3 regions of the Nocardioides panzhihuensis genome follow, and region 1 is predicted to be linked to each of the others. Evidence: predicted binding sites of a transcription regulator. Region 1 holds the regulator's gene; each other region holds the start of a gene.
The links. The regulator LexA, encoded in region 1, represses DNA repair genes until DNA is damaged. The targets are predictions, from matches to a motif close to TCGAACANNTGTTCGA.
Positions count from the first base shown of each region.

Region 2: the regulator LexA is predicted to act here: its motif matches at 4,780-4,795, upstream of BJ988_RS20435 (alpha-ketoglutarate-dependent dioxygenase AlkB).
Region 3: the regulator LexA is predicted to act here: its motif matches at 2,058-2,073, upstream of ruvC (crossover junction endodeoxyribonuclease RuvC).

Region 1 is NZ_JACBZR010000001.1:5,977,381-5,984,135, reverse strand. It holds gene BJ988_RS28350 (vitamin B12-dependent ribonucleotide reductase) at 1-667, opposite strand, end outside; gene nrdR (transcriptional regulator NrdR) at 858-1,358, opposite strand; gene BJ988_RS28340 (hypothetical protein) at 1,757-2,629, shown strand; gene BJ988_RS28335 (LysM peptidoglycan-binding domain-containing protein) at 2,830-3,222, opposite strand; gene lexA (transcriptional repressor LexA) at 3,403-4,170, shown strand; gene BJ988_RS28325 (MXAN_6640 family putative metalloprotease) at 4,350-5,906, shown strand; gene BJ988_RS28320 (helicase C-terminal domain-containing protein) at 5,988-6,755, opposite strand, start outside.
Region 2 is NZ_JACBZR010000001.1:4,301,362-4,308,116, reverse strand. It holds gene BJ988_RS20460 (vWA domain-containing protein) at 1-592, opposite strand, end outside; gene BJ988_RS20455 (VWA domain-containing protein) at 589-1,662, opposite strand; gene BJ988_RS20450 (hypothetical protein) at 1,653-2,156, opposite strand; gene BJ988_RS20445 (DUF58 domain-containing protein) at 2,143-3,030, opposite strand; gene BJ988_RS20440 (AAA family ATPase) at 3,042-4,055, opposite strand; gene BJ988_RS20435 (alpha-ketoglutarate-dependent dioxygenase AlkB) at 4,148-4,759, opposite strand; gene BJ988_RS20430 (GntR family transcriptional regulator) at 4,907-5,620, shown strand; gene BJ988_RS20425 (hypothetical protein) at 5,637-5,987, opposite strand; gene BJ988_RS20420 (DUF4031 domain-containing protein) at 6,060-6,326, shown strand; gene BJ988_RS20415 (MFS transporter) at 6,451-6,755, opposite strand, start outside.
Region 3 is NZ_JACBZR010000001.1:2,550,778-2,557,532, reverse strand. It holds gene pdxS (pyridoxal 5'-phosphate synthase lyase subunit PdxS) at 1-442, shown strand, start outside; gene pdxT (pyridoxal 5'-phosphate synthase glutaminase subunit PdxT) at 439-1,011, shown strand; gene BJ988_RS12155 (YebC/PmpR family DNA-binding transcriptional regulator) at 1,140-1,907, shown strand; gene ruvC (crossover junction endodeoxyribonuclease RuvC) at 2,085-2,612, shown strand; gene ruvA (Holliday junction branch migration protein RuvA) at 2,609-3,208, shown strand; gene ruvB (Holliday junction branch migration DNA helicase RuvB) at 3,212-4,309, shown strand; gene yajC (preprotein translocase subunit YajC) at 4,398-4,748, shown strand; gene secD (protein translocase subunit SecD) at 4,756-6,450, shown strand; gene secF (protein translocase subunit SecF) at 6,450-6,755, shown strand, end outside.

The DNA of each region.
Region 1 (6,755 bases):
TGATGGTGCCCGCGGACGCGTCGGCGCCACGCATGAAGGAGACCGGGCCGGAGGCGGTGCCGCCGGAGGACTTCAGCAGCTCCTTGGAGGAGCGGATGCGGGAGAGGTTGAGACCGGCACCGGAGCCGCCCTTGAAGATCAGGCCCTCTTCCTTGTACCAGTTCAGGATCGAGTCCATGGAGTCGTCGACCGAGAGGATGAAGCAGGCAGAGACCTGCTGGGGGGACTCGGTGCCGACGTTGAACCAGACCGGCGAGTTGAACGCGAAGTGCTGGTTGACCAGCAGCCAGGTGAGCTCGCGACCGAAGAGGTCGGCGTCGGCGTCCGTGGCGAAGTAGTCGTTCTCCTTGCCGGAGGCGACGTAGGTGTTCACGACCCGGTCGATCAGCTGCTTCAGGCTCTGCTCGCGCTTCTCGGTGCCGAGCGCTCCGCGGAAGTACTTGGTCGTCACGATCGTCGAGGCATTGATCGACCAGAAGTCGGGGAACTCCACGCCGGTCTGCTCGAAGACGGTCGCGCCGGTCTTCCAGTTCTTCTGGACGACGTCGCGTCGCTCCCAGGTGATCTCGTCGTACGGGTGGACGCCCTCGGTGCTGAAGATCCGCTCGATCTTCAGCCCTGCGCCCGCCTTCGTCGACGCCTGTGCCTCTGCTGCCGTGTCTATCATTTCGTTCCCCCTGTTGTCATCGATCGCTGTGCTGTGCTGCTGGTCGGTGCTGATGGTGGAGTCTCCTGTTGCGCCCGTTCGGGCTTCGTACTTCTTGTTCTGGGTCGTGCTGGATGGCCCGGACAGGTCGCTTCCCCACGGCCTGCCCGGGCCGGTCTGTGTGCCATCTCGATTCAAATGGCCGTGGGATCTAGTCGGTGCCCACCGGAGCCTCGACCGGATGTTCTGCCTCGAAGTCTTGGACTTCCCGTTCCGTACGCAGCATCTGGATCTCGCGCTCGAAGTCGTCCGCCGACCCGAAGGCCCGGTAGACGCTGGCGAAGCGCAGATAGGCCACCTCGTCGAGCTCGCGCAGCGGCGCGAGGATCGCCAACCCCACCTCGTGGCTGGGAACCTCGGCCAACCCCTGGCTCCGCAGCGCCTGCTCGACCTCTTGACCGAGGCAGGCGAGCTGATCCTCGGTGACCGGGCGACCCTTGCAAGCCTTGCGTACGCCGTGCACCGCCTTGTCGCGGCTGAACGGCTCCGCTGCGCCGGAGCGCTTGGCCACCATCAGCTGCATCTGCTCGACGGTCGTGAACCGCTTCCCGCACTCCTGGCAGACCCGGCGGCGCCGGATCTGGCCACCCTCCTCGGCCACACGGGAGTCGAGCACCTTGGTGTCGCTGTGTCGGCAGAACGGACAGTGCACGGTCGAGCCCCTCTCATGAAGCCTGTGGATCCAGGCCGTCTCAACGGCGGCCCGAGCCTGTGGAACCTGTGGATACGAGCGTGGACCCCTGTGGAACAACACCCACATCGCTGTGAGTCATCCACCTGTTCATGTGAACTAGATGTGGATAACTACAGCCGTGTAACTACTAGATGTAGTGGTAACCGTACGCCCGCCCCTCAGCCGATGCAAGCGCGGGGCGGGTTTCCCGCCTGCACGGCGTGTCGCCGGGCCAAACACCGAAAGATTCCGGTTCAGGGGCACCGAACTGGGCTCCATGCGTAAGAATGACCCCCGTGACAAACATCTCCGGAGGAAATCGCGTCGGGTCGCGGAGAGGCACGCGCCCCAGAAGCGGTCCCCGGCCACCTTTCATCTTGCCTGCGATCGCAACACTGGTCTCCCTGATCATCTGGGGAGTGCTGGTGTGGGTCGCCGTCGGTTTCGGGGCCGACGCACGGGGAGGCGATTCCGGCGCCTGGGTGAAGCTCGCCATCGCAGCGGTCGCAGCAGTCGCCTGCCTCTTCCTGACCTTCACCTTCGCCGGGAAGGCCTGGCGGGCCCTCACCGGCTCCCCCACCCCACCGCCCGCCGACGACTACGCCGGAAACCACTCCAACGCCTACGTCGAGGAGCAGGACTATCCGGGCCAGACCTACTCGGAGCAGGACTACTACGGCACCGGCTCCTACGGCTACGAGGACACCGGCTCCTACAACCGACACAGCACCGACACCGGGAGTCAGCAGCAGCCGTACGGCGGCACCGGGAGTCGCTCGGCCTACAACACGGACACGGGCTCCCAGTCGCCCTACGGCTACCCCGGGGACGATCAGGGCTACGGCAACACCGGCAGCCGAGCCGCTTACGGCGCATCGGCCTACCAACCGCCGACCAGTCCTCCGCCGACCCCGCAGCCCTACTACTCCAACCCCTCGACGCCGACCTCGACACCACAGAGCACCCCGGGGTACGCATCGCAGGGATACACCACCGACGGCTATCCCACCCAGCAGGCCGCAGCCCCGCAGTATCAGTCCGGCGCCTACCAGGCGCCGATCAGCTACGGCCAGACCGGCTCTCGGGCTCGACTGACCCAGGATCCCGCGGCAACCCAGGCGATGCCCGCCCAGCGGCAACCCCAGGACCCGTCCGACCAACCGGACGACGAGTGGCCGCCGCGACACGGCATCCGCAACAAGCAGTGGCCGCCGGCCGAGCCGGACAGCCCTTATCGCGGGCGTCACTGACACCGAAACAGCAGGCCCCGAAACAGCGAGAGTGCTGCAGACGCTTCCCATCGTCTGCAGCACTCTCACTTTCCCCGGTTGCCGGCTGCCAGGGTGCCCGCTGCGCGGGCTGACTCCCTCGCTCGGCGCGAGCGGACGAGCAAGCTCGCCGCTCGACCTCGCTCAGTCGTCTCGAAGGAGCAGCCGGACATCAATGAGCCTTACGGCGCGGTCGGCACGATCAGGGTCTGCCCGGACAGGAGCATCGAGGACTCGAGGCCGTTGAGCTCCTTGATCGTCTGCTCCATCTCCCGAATCGAGGCGTCAGTGCCGACGATGGCCTTCGCGGAGATGTCCCAGAGCGTGTCGCCATCACCGACGACCATCGTGTGGGCGGCGGAGTCAGGGCCAAGAAATCTGGCACTTTTTTCCGCACCGTTCTCCGCCGCGAACGCCACCTTCGCCCCGATCAGCGCGATCCCGAAGAGCACGACCAACGCGAACGCGAACACGACGACCCGTCCTCGCCGGGTGAGTCGCACCGTCGAGCGGCGCTCCTCACGCACAGGGCGGGGCGGTTCGGCTACGGGCAGCACATAGACGGTTGCACTCATCACGGCCTCCAGTTCACAAGTCTCTCGATCACGTGTTCGATCGAGCACATGTTCGAAGTTAGATCACGTGTTCGAACAACGCAAGTGGCGCGCCCAAGAATTTTCGAGCGCCGACACGCGTCACAGATGAGATCGAACAGATGTTTGAAGTAGTGGTGCCAGAGGGACTAATGTGATGACATGACCACGCAGAAGACAGGCACCGGATCAGGCGGTTCGAAGAAGAGCCGCGTCCGCGAGCTGCCCGATGGGCCGCCGGACGCGACCGGGCTCACGCCGCGTCAGCAGCGCATCCTCGCGCACCTGCGCGACAGCATCGAGCAGCGCGGCTATCCGCCCAGCATGCGCGAGATCGGCGCCGCGGTCGGGCTGACCAGCACCAGCAGCGTGGCCCACCAGCTCCGCGCGTTGGAGCAGCGTGGTCTGATCCGCAAGGACCCGAAGCGACCCCGCGCCCTCGAGGTCTTCCTCCCCGAGGTGATGGCTCACCGCAAGGCGATGTCCGGCGAGGAGCCCGAGACGACGGTCGCCGCCGAGGCCGCAGTCAACCCCAACCCCGACGCCACCATGGTCCCCTTGGTCGGTCGGATCGCGGCCGGTGGCCCGATCCTGGCCGAGGAGACGTCGAGCCAGCAGAGCGTCGAGGACGTCTTCCCGCTGCCCAAGCAGCTGGTCGGCAACGGCGATCTCTTCCTGCTCTCGGTCTCCGGTGACTCGATGGTCGACGCCGCCATCTGCGACGGCGACTTCGTGGTCGTGCGCCAGCAGCCGACCGCGGAGAACGGCGAGATCGTGGCCGCGCTGATCGATGGCGAGGCGACCGTCAAGACGCTCTCCCGCAAGGACGGCAAGGTCTGGCTGCTGCCGCACAACGCTGCGTACGAGCCGATCGACGGCACCCACGCGACGATCCTCGGCAAGGTGACGGCTGTTCTGCGTAGCCTCTGAGACCTGAACACTGCGTGAGATCCAGCCGCCGGCCCATACAGGGCCGGCGGCTGAGTCGTCTCCTGCAGCGCTCGGCACCACCCTCATGTCTCGCGGCCCGTCTAGGCGTTTCACCGGTGTAGGGTCGGCCCTCTGCGCTTAGACTGCCCTGGTCTGCCTTCCCGAACGTCTGGTATCTCATGCGAAACATTGCCCGCCGGATCAACCGCAAACAACGCTCCCTCGTCCTGATCGCAGGCATGGTCGTAGCCACGTTCGCGGCCACCATGCCCGCAACCGGGTCGACCCCGGCCGCGTCGGTGATGACCGGCGGGAACACCAGCGCCGAGCAGCCGGTGACGGAGAAGGCGGCCCGTGAGGCGCTCGCGGCGGCCAAGAAGGTCAAGCGCAACCAGTCGGTTCGCGGCGCGCGGCAGTTCGTGCCCGGGCGCCACGTCGCCGGCCGCCCCGACGCGACGATCGCGCTGGCCGACCTGTGGAACGCCAAGGACGCTCTGGACGGCTCCAACCAGACGGCAGCGCGCGAGCTGCTCGCCCGTCCCCGCGCGGCCAGCCAGACCTGCAGCGACGCGGTCTGCGTCCACTACACCCCGGGCAAGGGTGGCGACAGGGCCTCCGTGGCGTACGCGACCCAGGTCCGCGACGTGGTCACGAAGGTCCACAACATCTACGTGAAGGCGGGCTACCGCAAGCCCGCGGCCGACAAGTCGGTCACCCCGGGCAAGGTCGACATCTACCTGGAGAACCTCTACGACGAGGGCTACTACGGCTACTGCGCGCCGGAGACGAAGGTCTCCAAGACCGCCGCGACCGCCTACTGCGTCCTGGACAACGACTACGCCACCAGCGAGTACGGCTCCATGAACACGCCCACCGAGAACCTTCGCGTGACGGCCGCTCACGAGTACTTCCACGCGGTTCAGTTCGCCTACGACGCCGGCGAGGACCGCTGGATGATGGAGTCCACCGCGACCTGGGTCGAGGACGAGGTCTACGACAGCATCAACGACAACCGGCAGTACCTCGCCTACGGCCAGCTCGAGGACCAGCGCAAGCCGCTCGACAACTCCAACGTCTCCAACCTCGGCATCTACGGCAACTGGATCTTCTTCCGCTATCTCTCCGAGCGCTTCGCCAGGGAGCGGGGCGACCTGCCGGCAGTGGTCCTCGACGTCTGGAACCGGGCCCCGTCGACCTACTCCACCCTCGCGATCCGCCGGGCGCTCGCCGCTCGCGGCACCACCCTGAAGGAGCAGTACGTCCGCTTCGCCGCCGCCAACCTGGCCCCCTCGAAGACCTACAGCGAGGGCCGCGCCTACTACGCGCCGGTCTACGACGGCCGCATCGCGCTGCCCGCCAAGCGGCAGACCATCGGCGGCAAGTTCACCCTCAAGCACCTCACCTACGCTTCGCAGCGCCTCGTGCCCAAGAAGGTCGGCAAGGGCTGGAAGCTGCGGGTGAAGGTCGACGTGGCTCGTCGCGACGCCAACGCCGCCGTGGTCAGCGTCTTCCGCACCGACGGCACCCGGAGCGTCTACTACCTCAAGCCCAACCGCGACGGCATCGCCACGAAGACCATCAAGGGCTTCTCCTCCAAGCGGATCCGCAAGGTCGAGGTCACCTTCGCCAACGCGAGCAGCAACTTCAAGTGTGGCCAGGGCACCGCGTTCTCCTGCCGCGGTGTCGCTTCGCCCGACAAGGCCACCCATCGCTGGTGGGCGAAGACCTACCGCTGACGCACATCCCACGCCGAGCCGGCTCGTTCTGACGAGCCGACTCGGCGTGAGTTTTGGTCAGGACGAGCCGATACCGCTGGCTCAGGCAGAGGCCAGCTCGGAGAGCCGCTTGAGAGCCTTTCGGACGACATCGGGGTCGGTGGTGGCCCACATCGGCGGCAGGCTCGCCTTGAGGAACCCGCCGTAGCGGGCGGTCGCCAGGCGGGCGTCGAGCACGGCCACGACCCCACGGTCGGTGGTGGTGCGGATCAGCCGACCGGCCCCCTGCGCCAGCAGCAGCGCCGCATGAGTTGCTGCGACCTGCATGAACCCGTTGCCGCCGGCCTTGTCGGCCGCCTGCTGCCGGGCCGACATCAGCGGGTCGTCGGGCCGCGGGAACGGGATCCGGTCGATGATCACGAGCTGGCAGGTGTCACCGGGCACGTCGAGGCCCTGCCACAGCGACAGCGTCCCGAAGAGCACCGTATGCGGGTCGGCGACGAACTGCGCGGCGAGCTCGGGCAGCTGGGCGTCGCCCTGGGCCAGCGTGGTCAGGTGAGGCAGCTTCTGGCGCACGACCTCGGCGGCCGCCTCGGCGGCACGGCGTGAGGAGAAGAGCCCGAGCGTACGCCCGTCCGCGGCGTCGACCAGGTCGACGATCTCGTCCATGGTCTTGGCGCCCATGCCGTCGCGCCCGGGAGGGGGCAGGTGGCGGGCGACGTACAAGATCCCCTGCCTGCCGTAGTCGAACGGACTGCCGACATCCAGCCCGATCCACGGCAGAACGTCCTCCGTACGCTGCGCCCCGGCGCCGAGCTCGGCGCGCTCCTCCGCCTTCAGCCCGAGGGATCCGGCCACGGGGCCGAAGTC
Region 2 (6,755 bases), 1.7 Mb from region 1:
CGTCCCAGGGCATCCGGCCGCCCTCCTCGGTGCCGTAGCCGAGCACCACGCCGCCGGCCGAGAGGTCGTCGACCTCGCTGAACGACTGCTGGTCCACGCCCGTGCGGGTGTTCTCGCCGTCGGAGGCGAACACCACGATCCGGCGCCGCTCGGGGAAGCGCTCCTGGTCGCGCTCCAGCGTCTCGACGAGCTCTTCGAGCGGAGCATCCACCATCGACCCGGACCCGTCGAAGGCACGCTCGGCGTAGAGCCCGTCGACCCAGGCCTCGAATGCGGTCGTGTCGTAGGTGAACGGCATCTCGGTGCGCACGACCTCGCCCCCGAAGGTGATCGCTCCGAAGCGCACCGAGGGCAGCGCCGCCGAGAGCGCCTTGAGGTCCTTCTTGAGCTGCGTCACCCGGGCCTCGCCACCGGGGCCGTCCTCGGCGACCATCGACCGCGTCCGGTCGACCACGACGATGACGTCGAGATCGGCCGTACGCATCTCCGCCGGGGCCGCGCCCCAGCTCGGTCGCACCAGGACGACGACGGTGAGCAGGACGATCAGCACGCGGCGTACGAGCGTGAGTATCTGCCATTTCCGGATACTCATCGACCCACCTCGCTCGGTGGCCGAGTCTGCTGAGGCGGCGGGCCCGCCGGCGGCGTGGGCCGGGATCCCGGGGACAGCCGGCCGGAGCGGACGAGGGCATAGACCCATCCAGCAGCCAGCATGAGAACGCCGAACACGATCAGAACGATCGGCCAGCCTGGAGCGTCGCGGACCTGATACTTCGGCGGCTCGACGACCTCGTCCGCCGAGAGCCGGTCGATGCCTGCCAGGATCGAGTCGATGGAGCCGTCGTCACCGAGCAGCGAGAAGGTGCCGCCGGTGTCGGTCATGGCCTTGTCGAAGGTGGCCCGCTTGTCCTCCTGGAAGCTGAGGTCGGCGGAGCCGATGCCGTAGAGCTGGACGTCGCGTTCCTTGGCGAACTCGGTGGCCTCGGGCAGCGTGTAGACCGGTGGGCCACCCTGCGGGTCGTTGTCGGAGGCGATGATGACCGCCCGGCCGCGCTCGGAGTTGGTCAGGTCGAAGCGCTTGACGCAGGAGACGATCCCGTCGCTGATCAGGCTCGCCCGCTCTTTGCCGAGGTAGGTGCCGGCGACGTACTCCTGGTCGCCGAGGGCGAAGGCGCGGCCGGCTCGGGCCAGCTCGTCCTGCACCCAGCCGTAGTCGTCGGTGAGCGGGAAGACCGTGACCGCGGCGTCGCTCCACAGGACCAGGCTGACCCGTTCGCCGTTGAGGCCGGAGACGAGCTCGGAGTAGGCCTGGGTGACCTGGGTGTCCTCGTCGAACATCGAGGTCGAGGCGTCCAGACAGAGCACGATGTCGCGGGTCGAGTAGCGGTTCTGGGTGATGTCGGTGGCCTGCGGACGGGCGATCAGCCAGATGCACCCGATGACCGCGAGCACGATCCCGGCGGTCTGCCACCAGGAGAGCCAGCGCTGCTGGGTCGCGAGCTCGCGGAACCGGGGGAGACGCCTGAGTCGCGCGGTGTGGGCGACGAGCACCGCGTCGGTCGGGCGGCGGTGCACCCGGGCGGCGAGGACGACGACCGCCGCGACCGCGACGACCGTGACGGCCAGCACGATCACGCCGACGACGGGCCACTTCAGGTCCATGTCGTCACCACCTGGCGGGCCCGGTCCAGCGCCTCGGGGAGACGTTCGGCCGCCTTGCCCTCCTCCTCGGAGGCGAATGCGGGCGGGTACATCACCTCGACCGCCATCGCCAGGGGACGGGTGCGGGGGTCGCTGCGTACGGTCGCCTTCAGGTCGGCGAGGACCATCTTGTCCGCCGGGATCTGGCTGACCTCGGCGACGTAGTCGCGCACCGTGCGGCTCAGGTGCTGGTGGCCGACCCGAGCGGGTACGTCGCCGCGGTGCACGGCCCGCTCGATCCGGTCGATCTCGGCCAGGTGCTCGGCGCGCAGGTCACGAGGCTCGGGGACCCAGGGCGTCTCGACCTCGACCACCGGCGGGCGCTCGCGGGTCAGCAGGATGACCGCGAGGTAGTAGAGGGCCACCGCGGCGAGCAGCGCGAGCGTGAGCACCAGCCACCAGCCCGAGTGGGCGATGGGCTGCTGGAACTCCTCCGGGAGGCTACCGGCGCGCATGCCGGTGCCTCTCCAGGAGGTGGAAGACCGCGCCGATGGCGGTGGCGTCGTCCTGCACCCGCTGGTAGGCGATGCCCAGGCGGTCCAGGATGCTGCGCAGGCCGTGCTCCTCGGCGGCGGCCAGCTCGGCGTACTGCGCCTGGAGGACCGCGTCACCGCTGAGCCATCCCGGCAGGGCGGAGGTGGTGTCGATGTCGACCGTCGGCGCACCGCCCGCCACGGCGGTGGTGGGGTCGAGGTCGTCGATACCGGCGATCAGGACCTCGTGCTGGACGGTGAGGCGACGAAGGATCGCGGCCATCTCGTCGCTGACCGAGTGCTCGTCGGTGACCACGAGCAGGATCGCCCGGCGGCGTACGTTGGTGGCGATGTGGCGCAGGACCGCGACGATGTCCGCCTCGGCGGCATCAGGGGTGATCGCATCGTGGGCCTGCCCCAGCGCGCGCTCGAGCGCGACCTCGGTGTCGGCGGGCTTGGTGAGCTTCTGGGTCGCCGAGTCGCCGTAGGCGACCGCGACCTTGTCGCCGTGACGAACGCCCAGCCAGCCGACCAGGCCGGCGGTGAAGACGGCGATGTCGCGCTTGGTCGTGGTGCCGGTCGCCTGGGCCGCCATGCTCCGGCCCGTGGAGATCGCCAGCAGCACCAGATGCTGGCGTTCTGCGGTGAACCGCTTGACCAGCAGGCTCCGCGAACGGGCCGTCGCCTTCCAGTCGATGTCCTTCACGTCGTCCCCGGGGACGTACTCCCGCAGGTCGTGGAAGTCCATGCTGCGCCCGGTCTGGATGCTGGCGTACTCCCCGTCCAGCAGGCCCACCACCTTCCGGTGGGCGTGGATCATCAGCCGCGTGCGGATCCGGGGAAGGTAGGTCGCCATGGCTGTGCCACTCAGGGGCTAGGGACAGCGCGGACCAGCGCGTCGACCAGCATCTCGGGCTGGACCTTCTCGGCCAGCGCCTCGAAGCTGAGATGGAGCCGGTGGCGCAGGATGCTGTGGCGCAGCTCGCGCACGTCCTCGGGCGTGACGTAGGAGCGGCCGAGCAGCAGCGCCGCCGCGCGCGACGCCTGCAGGAACGCGATCGAGGCACGCGGGGACGCCCCGATCTCGACGTAGGAACCGGTCTCCGGCCCGAGAAGCTGGGAGGCGTTGCGGGTGGACTGGACGAGGGCGACGATGTAGCGCTTGATCGCGGGGTCGACGTAGACCCGCTTGGCGAGCTCTTGGAGCCAGATCACGTCGTCGGGGTCGGCGACCGGGCGGGTCACCTCGTGGTCGGGTCCGAGAGTGCCGGCCTCGATGCGCTCCAGGACGACGAGCTCCTCGCCGTCGCTGGGATAGTTGACGATCTCCTTGAGCAGGAACCGGTCCATCTGCGCGTGGGGGAGGACGTAGGTGCCCTCCTCCTCGATCGGGTTCTGTGTGGCGAGCACCATGAACGGGCGCGGCAGCGGGTGGATGTGGCCCGCGATGCTGGTCTGGCGCTCCTGCATCGCCTCGAGCATGGCGCTCTGGGTCTTGGCGGAGGAGCGGTTGATCTCGTCGAGCAGCACGAAGTTGGCGTGCACCGGGCCGAGCTGGGTCTCGAACTCGTGGTTGCGCTGGTCGTAGACCTGGGTGCCGATGATGTCGCTCGGCAGCAGGTCGGGAGTGCACTGGATCCTGGAGAACTTCGCCTCGACCGTCTGCGACAGCGTCGCCGCGGCCAGCGTCTTGGCGAGCCCGGGGACGCTCTCGAGCAGGACGTGACCCTCGGAGAGGAGCGCGATCAGGAGCGCTGTCCTGAGCCGCTCCTGGCCGACCACACGGCTGCTGAAGGCGGTGCTGATCCGCCCGACGATCTCCTTCGCCCTGGCGATCTCCTCCGCGGACGGCGGGGCGAGGGGCGGTGCGGTGGTGGTCAAGGCGGCTCCAGAGGCGTCGGCTGTCAGTCCCATCCTTTCCTACCAGCGTACGGAACGCATCTGGGGCCCCGCCTCAGAAGGCGCGCGACCTCTCAGAAGACGTTGCGGGGGCGGAACTGGACCGAGATCCGGGGGCCTGCGGAGGAGACCTTGGGGATGGAGTGCTCCCAGGTGCGCTGGCAGGAGCCGCCCATGACGACGAGGTCGCCGTGGCCCATCTGGATGCTCATGCCCTTGCCGCCGCCGGTGGGCCGCAGCGCCAGCCGGCGTGGGTCGCCGACGGAGACGATCGCGACCATCGTGTCGTTGGCGCGGCCCCGGCCGATCCTGTCGCCGTGCCAGGCGACCGAGTCGTGGCCGTCGCGGTAGTAGCAGCAGCCCGCGGTCACGAACGGCTCGCCGAGCTCGGGCAGGTAGTGGGCGGTGAGGCGACCACGCGCCTCGGCCAGGCGTGGGTGGGGAAGAGGGTCTCCCTGCAGGTAGGTGTGCAGGAGCCGAGGCACGTCGACGACGCGGTCGTACATCTGGCGGCGCTCCTCGCGCCACGGGACGCCGTTGACCAGAGCTGCGAAGACGTCGTCGGGATCGGGCAGCCAGCCTCGGGCGATGTCCACCCAGGCTCCGCGGTCGAGCTGGATCCGCTCGTAGCTCGTCTCGGCGGTCTCGTCGTCTGTCGGGGCGAAGAGGGTTCCCTGGAAGTCCACCTTCGCAGCATACCTCGTGATCGAACATGTGTTCTAGTGAACATCGGACATCGATACTTCGTTGCAGATGAGGCGCCTCATCTCGATGCAGTGTCACAACTTGACGAAATTCGGGACGTACGCGAGGTGTACACCTACGCTCGGCTCATGGTCCGGCCGGTCGAGGGTGAGCGTTCCCTCAAGCACGTCCAGATCCGGGAGTACGTACGGGAGCTGGTCGTCGGCGAGAGCCCGGGCGCTTCGGCTCCCTCAGAGCGTGAGCTGGTCCAGAAGTTCAGCGTTGCTCGGGCCACCGTGCGACAGGCGCTCGACGCGCTCGTCGCCGACGGTCTGCTGGTCCGGATCCCGGGCCGGGGCACCTTCGTGGCGCGTCCTCCGCGGGCAGCGAGTCCGGTGCTCGGCTTCACCGAGGAGATGGCTCGCCGGGGGATGCAGGCATCCTCCGAGACGCTGCTGCTCGGCCGGGAGAAGGCAGGGCCCAGCATCGCCCGCGCGCTGGCCATCGAGGAAGGCGCGGCCGTCATCCACTGGCGTCGCCTCCGTCGCGGCGACGGGGTGCCGATCTGCGTCGAGGACGTCTATCTCGACGAGATGATCGTGCCCGGTCTGCTCGAACGCGCCGCGCCGTCCAGCCTCTACGCCGAGCTGGCCAGCCGCCGGCTGCGGCCGTCGTGGGTCGACGACACGTTCCGCGCCGATGTGGCCAACATCGAGGAGGCCACGCTGCTCGGCCTCTCCGTCGGCGTGCCCGTGCTTCGCAGGCAGCGGAAATCAGTCGCGGGGGACCGCTACGTCGAGGTGTGCCGCTCGGTCTACCGAGCAGACCGCTACGCGCTGCACCTGCAGCTCGGGCCGTCCTGACGCCGAGAAGTCGGGCTCAGAGATCGCCGAGCGGTGCGACGACGTCGCCGCTTTCTTCGCAGACCCAGATCGGGTCGGGCCCACCCAGGTCGGGTGTGATGTGCAGCGAGTGTGTCGGCGACTCGGGCGGACAGCTGGTGCACACCGGCCACCGCTCGGAGACCTCGCCGTCGAAGAGCAGGTCCTGCACGTCCTGGGCGACCAGGCCGGCAACGTACGCCTTGCCCTCCGGCCACTGCTCCACCCACCAGCCGCGCTCGGTCATCGCGTCCTCGAGGGCGGAGACGGCGGCCGCGCCGGCGAGCCCCCGGGCATCGAGGTCGTGGAGCACCCTCGCCCGAGCCTCGAACAGCACTGTCGTGTTCATCACGGACCATTCTTGCCGACCGGTCAAGGAGCCGCCATGCGCGATCGCGGACGATCGCGGACAATCCTCCTTGTGATCCTCATCGACCCGCCGAACGTCCCCAGTCGTGGCCGGATGTGGTCGCACCTCGCCAGCGACACCTCCTACGAGGAGCTGCACACCTTCGCGAGCCGGCTGGGCATCCCCGCCCGTGGGTTCGACCGGGACCACTACGACGTCCCGGCCGAGGCCTACGACGATCTCGTCGCCGCAGGCGCCGTCGAGGTCACCTCTCGGGACCTGGTCTCCGCGCTCCTCGCCGCCGGCCTGCGCCGCCGCAAGCCACGCAGACCGCGCTAGCCAAGGCGTCACTACGGTCGGCCGAGACGTCACTGCGGTCGGCCGAGGCGGCGTGGCTGTGACTACTCGGCCGGCGCGGGTGACTTCTCGCCCGGCGGGAGTGACGCCTCCGCGCTTCGCGCGGTTACTCCCTCGCTCGGCGCGAGCGGACGAGCAAGCTCGCCGCTCGACCTCGCTCGGTCGTCTCGGCCGGGCTGGACATCCGGCGGGTGGTGAGCCAGATGGCCGCCGCGATCAGCAGACCGAGACCGCCGCCGAGGACGAAGCCGCCCGGCCAGCCGATCAGGTCGATGGCGAACCCGGCGGCGGGGGCACCGACGGCGCTGCCGAGGGTGATGGCCGAGCCGTGCCAGCCCATGACCTCGCCGCGTACGGACGAGGGGACGTGGCGGGTGATCGCCTCGAGCGCCGCGGTCAGGGTCGGTGCGC
Region 3 (6,755 bases), 3.4 Mb from region 1:
CAAGGGCGAGGCCGGCACCGGTGACGTGTCCAACGCGGTCACCCACATGCGTACGATCCGGCGCGAGATCCGCCGCCTCGGCGCCCTGGCCGAGGACGAGCTCTATGTGGCTGCCAAGGAGCTCCAGGCGCCCTACGAGCTCGTCAAGGAGGTCGCCGAGAACGGCAAGCTGCCGGTCGTCCTGTTCACCGCCGGCGGCATCGCGACCCCGGCCGACGCCGCGATGATGATGCAGCTCGGCGCCGAGGGCGTCTTCGTCGGCTCCGGCATCTTCAAGTCCGGCAACCCGGCCCAGCGTGCCGAGGCGATCGTCAAGGCGACCACCTTCCACGACGACCCCGACGTCGTCGCCAAGGTCTCCCGCGGTCTGGGCGAGGCGATGGTCGGGATCAACGTCGACGAGCCGGCCAGGTCGATCCAGTTCGCGGAGCGCGGCTGGTGACCACCACCGGCGTACTCGCCCTCCAGGGTGACGTCCGCGAGCACCTCGCCGCGCTCGACCGCCTGGGGGTGAAGGGAACGTCCGTACGCCGCCGGGAGGAGCTCGACGCCTGCGACGCGCTCGTCATCCCCGGCGGTGAGTCGACGACGATGTGGCGCCTGGCGCGTACGTTCGATCTGCTCGACCCGCTCCGCGAGCGGGTCCGGGGCGGGATGCCGGCGCTCGGCACCTGCGCCGGCATGGTGCTCCTGGCCGACCGGCTGCTCGACGCAGCCGAGGGTCAGGAGACCATCGGCGGGTTGGACATCACCGTCAGGCGCAACGCCTTCGGGCGGCAGACGGAGTCGTTCGAGACCGATCTCGAGGTCACCGGCCTGGCCGAGACCGTCCACGGTGTCTTCATCCGGGCGCCGTGGGTCGAGGAGGTCGGCGCGGGGGTCGAGGTGCTGGCCGGCATCGCGGGACACGCCGTCGCCGTACGTCAGAACCAGCTGATGGCCACGAGCTTTCATCCCGAGGTCAACGCCGACGACCGGCTGCACCGGCTGTTCCTGGACACCTGCTGCTGAGCGTGACGTACCGCACGTAGTTAGAATGGGGTCTCGCTGCCCTGTGACCCGAAAAGACAACGGAGCCGGTGGCGGCTCGACAAGGCTCGAAAGCACAGCGACGACGCGGGGCAAAGGACGGTTTCCAGATGAGCGGCCACTCCAAGTGGGCAACGACCAAGCACAAGAAGGCGGCGATCGACGCCAAGCGCGGCAAGCTCTTCGCCAAGCTCATCAAGACGATCGAGATCGCGGCCAAGACCGGCGGTCCTGATCCGACCGGAAACCCGACCCTCTTCGACGCCATCCAGAAGGCCAAGAAGCAGTCGGTCCCCAACGACAACATCGACCGCGCCGTCAAGCGCGGCGGTGGGCTCGACGGCGGCGGCGTCAGCTACGACACGATCATGTACGAGGTCTACGGCCCCCAGGGCGTCGCGCTCCTCATCGAGTGTCTGACCGACAACCGCAACCGGGCGGCGATGGAGGTGCGCACCGCGGTCACTCGCAACGGCGGCACCATGGCCGACCCGGGCTCGGTCTCGCGGCTCTTCGACCGCAAGGGCGTCGTCGTGGTGGCGAAGGCGCAGGAGAGCAAGTCGGTCTCCGAGGACGACCTTCTCGAGGCCACCCTCGACGCCGGCGCCGAGGACGTCAACGACCTCGGTGAGTCCTTCGAGATCGTCTCCGACCCCTCCGACGTGGTCGCGGTCCGCACCGCTCTGCAGGACGCCGGCATCGACTACGACTCCGCCGAGGTCCAGTTCGTCGCGAGCATGGACATCCCGGTCGCCGACGCCTCCGCCGCCGAGAAGGTCTTCAAGCTCATCGACGCGGTCGACGACCTCGACGACGTTCAGAACGTCTTCTCCAACGCCGACGTCCCCGACGAGGTCATGGAGACCGTCGACGCCTGACGCGCCGCGCTGGTCGAGCCGGATTCGTGAGGAACGAGCGAACCCGTGTCGAGACCAACACGGTCTATCGAGCGCGACAGGGGACCGTGTTGGTCTCGACACGCCTCCGCCCAGGGGCTCCGGCGGCTCGACCAGCGATGCCGGTACGCTACGAACAGACGTTCGATGGAGGTGCTGATGCGGGTGCTTGGGATCGACCCCGGCCTGACCCGGTGCGGGATGGGTGTGGTCGACGGCTCGCTCGGCCGGCCGTTGTCGATGGTGGACGTCGGCGTGCTCCGTACGTCCTCCGACCTTCCCGTCTGGGAGCGACTGGTGAGCATCGAGAAGGGGATCGACGCCTGGATCGAGGAGCACCGGCCCGACGCGGTCGCGATCGAGCGGATCTTCGCGCGCTCGAACGTCTCCACGATCATGGGTACGGCCCAGGCCAGCGGTCTCGCGATGGTCTGCGCCGCCCGGCGTGGGATCCCGGTCGCCCTGCACACGCCGTCCGAGGTCAAGGCCGCCGTCTCCGGCAACGGTCGTGCCGACAAGCAGCAGGTGACCGCGATGGTGACCCGCATCCTGCGGCTCCCGACCCCACCGAAGCCGGCCGACGCCGCCGACGCGCTCGCGCTGGCCATCACCCACCAGTGGCGCGGAGGCGCCCAGAACCGCATCGAAGCCGCGGTCGCCGCGGCCGCAGGGAAGGTCCGCAGATGATCGCGTCCGTACGCGGCAAGGTCGCCGCCGTCAGCCTCTCCACTGCCGTCGTCGAGGTCGGTGGCATCGGCATCGAGCTGCTCTGCACCCCCAACACGCTGGCCACGCTCCGCGCCGGCGAGGAGGCCTATCTGCCGACCAGCCTGGTCGTGCGTGAGGACTCGTTGACGCTGTTCGGGTTCACCGACGCCGACGAGCGCACCCTCTTCGAGCTCCTCCAGACCGCCTCCGGCGTCGGCCCGAAGCTCGCCCAGGCGATGCTCGCGGTGCTCTCGCCCGACGGCATCCGGATCGCCATCGCGGGCGAGGACGCCAAGACCCTCACCAAGGTCCCGGGCATCGGCCAGAAGGGCGCCCAGCGGGTGATCCTGGAGCTCAAGGACCGGATCGGTGCGCCGACGGGCACCGCCTCCGCACCCGCTCCCACCGCCGCGTCGGCGCCGTGGCGCGACCAGGTCGCCGAGGCGCTGATCGGCCTGGGCTACAACGCCAAGGACGCCGACAAGGCCGTCACCGCGATCGAGCCGGAGGCCGGTGACCAGGCCAACATCTCGATTCTCCTGCGTGCAGCGCTCCGCACCCTGTCGAAGGCATAACCGATGCACGAGGACGACCTGCAGGCCAACGAGGAGGACTCCCGCTTTGATGGGTACAGTTCCTCGCTCACCATCGCCGAGGCAGACAGTGACGACCGAGTCGTCGAGGCGGCGCTGCGCCCCAAGAGCCTCGACGAGCTGATCGGCCAGCAGCGGGTCCGCGAGCAGCTCAACCTCGTCCTGGAGGCGGCGCGACAGCGCGAGCGGGCCCCCGACCACGTACTCCTCTCCGGGCCTCCGGGGCTCGGCAAGACCACCCTCGCGATGATCATCGCCGCCGAGATGGCCGCGCCCCTGCGGATCACCTCCGGGCCCGCGATCACGCACGCCGGTGACCTGGCCGCGATCCTGAGCGGGCTCAACGAGGGCGAGGTGCTCTTCGTCGACGAGATCCACCGGATGAGCCGCCCCGCCGAGGAGATGCTCTACATGGCGATGGAGGACTTCCGGGTCGACGTCGTCATCGGCAAGGGCCCGGGCGCGACCGCGATCCCGATCGACCTGCCCCCGTTCACGCTGGTCGGCGCGACCACGCGCGCCGGGCTGCTCCCGGGCCCGCTGCGCGACAGGTTCGGCTTCACCGGCCACCTCGAGCTCTACGACCCGGCAGACCTCGAGCTGATCGTGCGCCGCTCTGCGGGGCTGCTCGACGTCACCGTCGAGGACGACGGCGCCACCGAGATCGCCGGCCGCTCCCGCGGCACCCCGCGGATCGCCAACCGGCTGCTGCGCCGCGTACGCGACTATGCCCAGGTCAAGGCCGACGGCACGGTCACCCAGCAGGTCGCCCAGAAGGCCCTGGACCTCTACGAGGTCGACCCGCTCGGCCTGGACCGCCTCGACCTGGCCGTCCTCGACGCCCTGTGCCGACGCTTCGGCGGGGGACCGGTGGGCATCTCCACCCTTGCCGTCGCGGTGGCTGAGGAGCGCGAGACGGTCGAGGAGGTCGCCGAGCCGTTCCTGGTCCGCTCCGGCTTCCTGGCCCGTACGCCGCGGGGCCGGGTCGCCACCCCGGCCGCCTGGGCACACCTCGGGCTGCCGGTGCCCGCCAACGCCGAGGCCGCGGCCTGGTCGGTGGACACGCTCTGGGATGAGCCCTGAGTCACAGTCTCAACCAGGTCCCTGGTTAGACTTGCACGTCGCCGTGCGACTGCCGGTTGACCCCTGAGACTGTCGGAGCCGAACCCCCGTGGAATTCCTGCCTTTTATCGTCATCATCGTCCTGTTCTACTTCTTGCTGATCAGGCCGCAGCAGAAGCGCGCCAAGCAGGCTCGTGAGCTGCAGCTCAACCTCCAGCCGGGCGACAGGGTGATGCTGACTGCCGGCCTCTTCGGCACCGTGGCCGAGGTCGAGGAGTCCACGGCGAACATCAAGGTCGAGGTCGCTGACGGCGTCGTCGTCCAGGTGGTGCGCCAGGCGGTGGCCCAGAAGGTCGTCGAGGCGCCTGCCGAGGAGGCCGAGGCCGAGGTGGAGGATGCTCCCGAGCAGACCTCTGCCGACGCCGACAACGTCATCGTGGACCTCGACAAGAAGGACTGACCAACACATGGCACGCAAGACCGCGCGCCCCGGCCGGACACTCGTCCTGCTCTTCTTGGCGATCGCGATCATGTTCGGCGGCATCGCCTTCGCCGGCAGCTGGAAGCCCGAGCTGGGCCTCGACCTGCGCGGAGGCACCGAGATCTCGATGACCGCGGAGAACTCCGAGGGCGGATCGGTGCCGAAGGAGAGCCTCGAGGAGGCCAAGGCGATCATCGACCAGCGGGTCAACGGCAGCGGTGTCACCGGTGGCCGGGTGACCACCGAGGGCAACGACGTCATCAAGGTCTCGATCCCAGGCACCGGCAAGGTGCAGCAGGAGACCGCCGAGCGCGTTCGCCAGACCGCGAAGCTCCGCTTCCGTCTGGTCGCCTGCAGCCCGCAGAAGCCCTGTGGCAACGCCGCCGGGTCCGACCCGGGGTCGATGATCCAGGACCCCTCGGCCGGCACCGCCCCCGGCACCTCGCCGCGCGCGCCGTTCGGCGGCGAGACCGTCGAGCCCGCCGCCGACGAGAAGACCTCGGGCAGCCCGAGTGCCTCGCCGAGCGCCAAGCCCGAGTCGGCCGACGACAAGAAGAAGGACGCCAACTCGACGGTCGCTGTCGACGACGCCGTCGAGTTCATGCGCAACCCGCCGGCGGAGTGGGCGACCCGCTACGCCAGCTTCACCTGCCCCGCGCCCGGCTCCGACCCGGTCGAGGACCTCCCCGGCGAGCCGCTGCTGACCTGTGACGACGACGGGATCCCCTACCTGCTGACCCCGGCGGTCATCGAGGGCACCGAGATCAAGGAAGCCTCCTACGGCATCCCGCAGCAGCAGGCCAACTACGTCGTCACCCTGGACTTCAAGTCCGAGGGCAACAAGGCCTTCGCCGAGACCACCGGCGCGATCGCCGGCACCGGCGAGCAGTTCGCGATCACCCTGGACGGCAAGGTCATCTCCGCGCCGACCGCCGACTCGCGGATCAGCGGTGGTGCGCAGATCAGCGGTGACTTCACCCAGGAGTCCGCCGCCGCGCTGGCCAACAACCTCAAGTACGGGTCGCTGCCCCTCGACTTCCCCGAGGACGGCATCCAGACCAAGGTCATCGGCCCGAGCCTGGCCGGCAACCAGCTCACCGCCGGACTCTGGGCCGGCCTGGTGGGCCTCATCCTCGTGGTGATCTTCTCGGTCCTCTACTACCGAGCGATGAGCATCGTGGTGATCGGGTCGCTGGCCGTGGCAGGTGCGCTGACGTACGGCATGATCCTGCTGCTCAGCGAGACCGCCGGTGTCACCCTGGACCTTCCGGGAGTGGCCGGTCTGATCGTCGGTATCGGCATCACCGCCGACTCCTTCATCATCCTCTACGAGAGGATGCGTGACGACATGCGTGAGGGCCGCTCGATGCGGGTGGCCGTCGACACGGCCTGGGTCCGGGCCCGCAACACCTGCCTGGCCTCCGACGGTGTCTCGTTCCTGGCCGCGTTCGTGCTCTACGTCTTCGCGACCAACGAGGTCAAGGGCTTCGCCTTCATGCTCGGTCTGACCACGATCATCGACGTGCTGGTGTTCTTCTGGTTCACCCACCCGATGACCAAGCTCATGGCCAACCTGGGCTTCTTCAACAAGGGCCACGTGCTCTCCGGCATGGACAAGCGTGCCCTCGGCACCGACGGCCAGTCGGTCAACTCCCCGTCCCTCGTCGGAGGCAAAGCCTGATGAGCAAGATCTCTCGCTTCGGCAAGGAGCTCTACACCGGAGAGCGCTCCTTCGACTTCGTCGGCCGCCGCATCCTCTGGTACGTCATCTCCGCGGTCGTCCTGGTCATCGTGACCGGCGGTCTGATGCTCCAGGGCGGTCTCAACCTCGGCATCGACTTCACAGGCGGCACCCGTTACACCGTCACCGTGGCGCAGGCCGACCAGGAGATGGCCGACGAGCTGCGGACCGCCGTCGGTGACACCGAGGTGGCCGCCGCGGACGGTGCCACCGTGCGCACCGCGGGTGGCAAGTCGATCGTCATC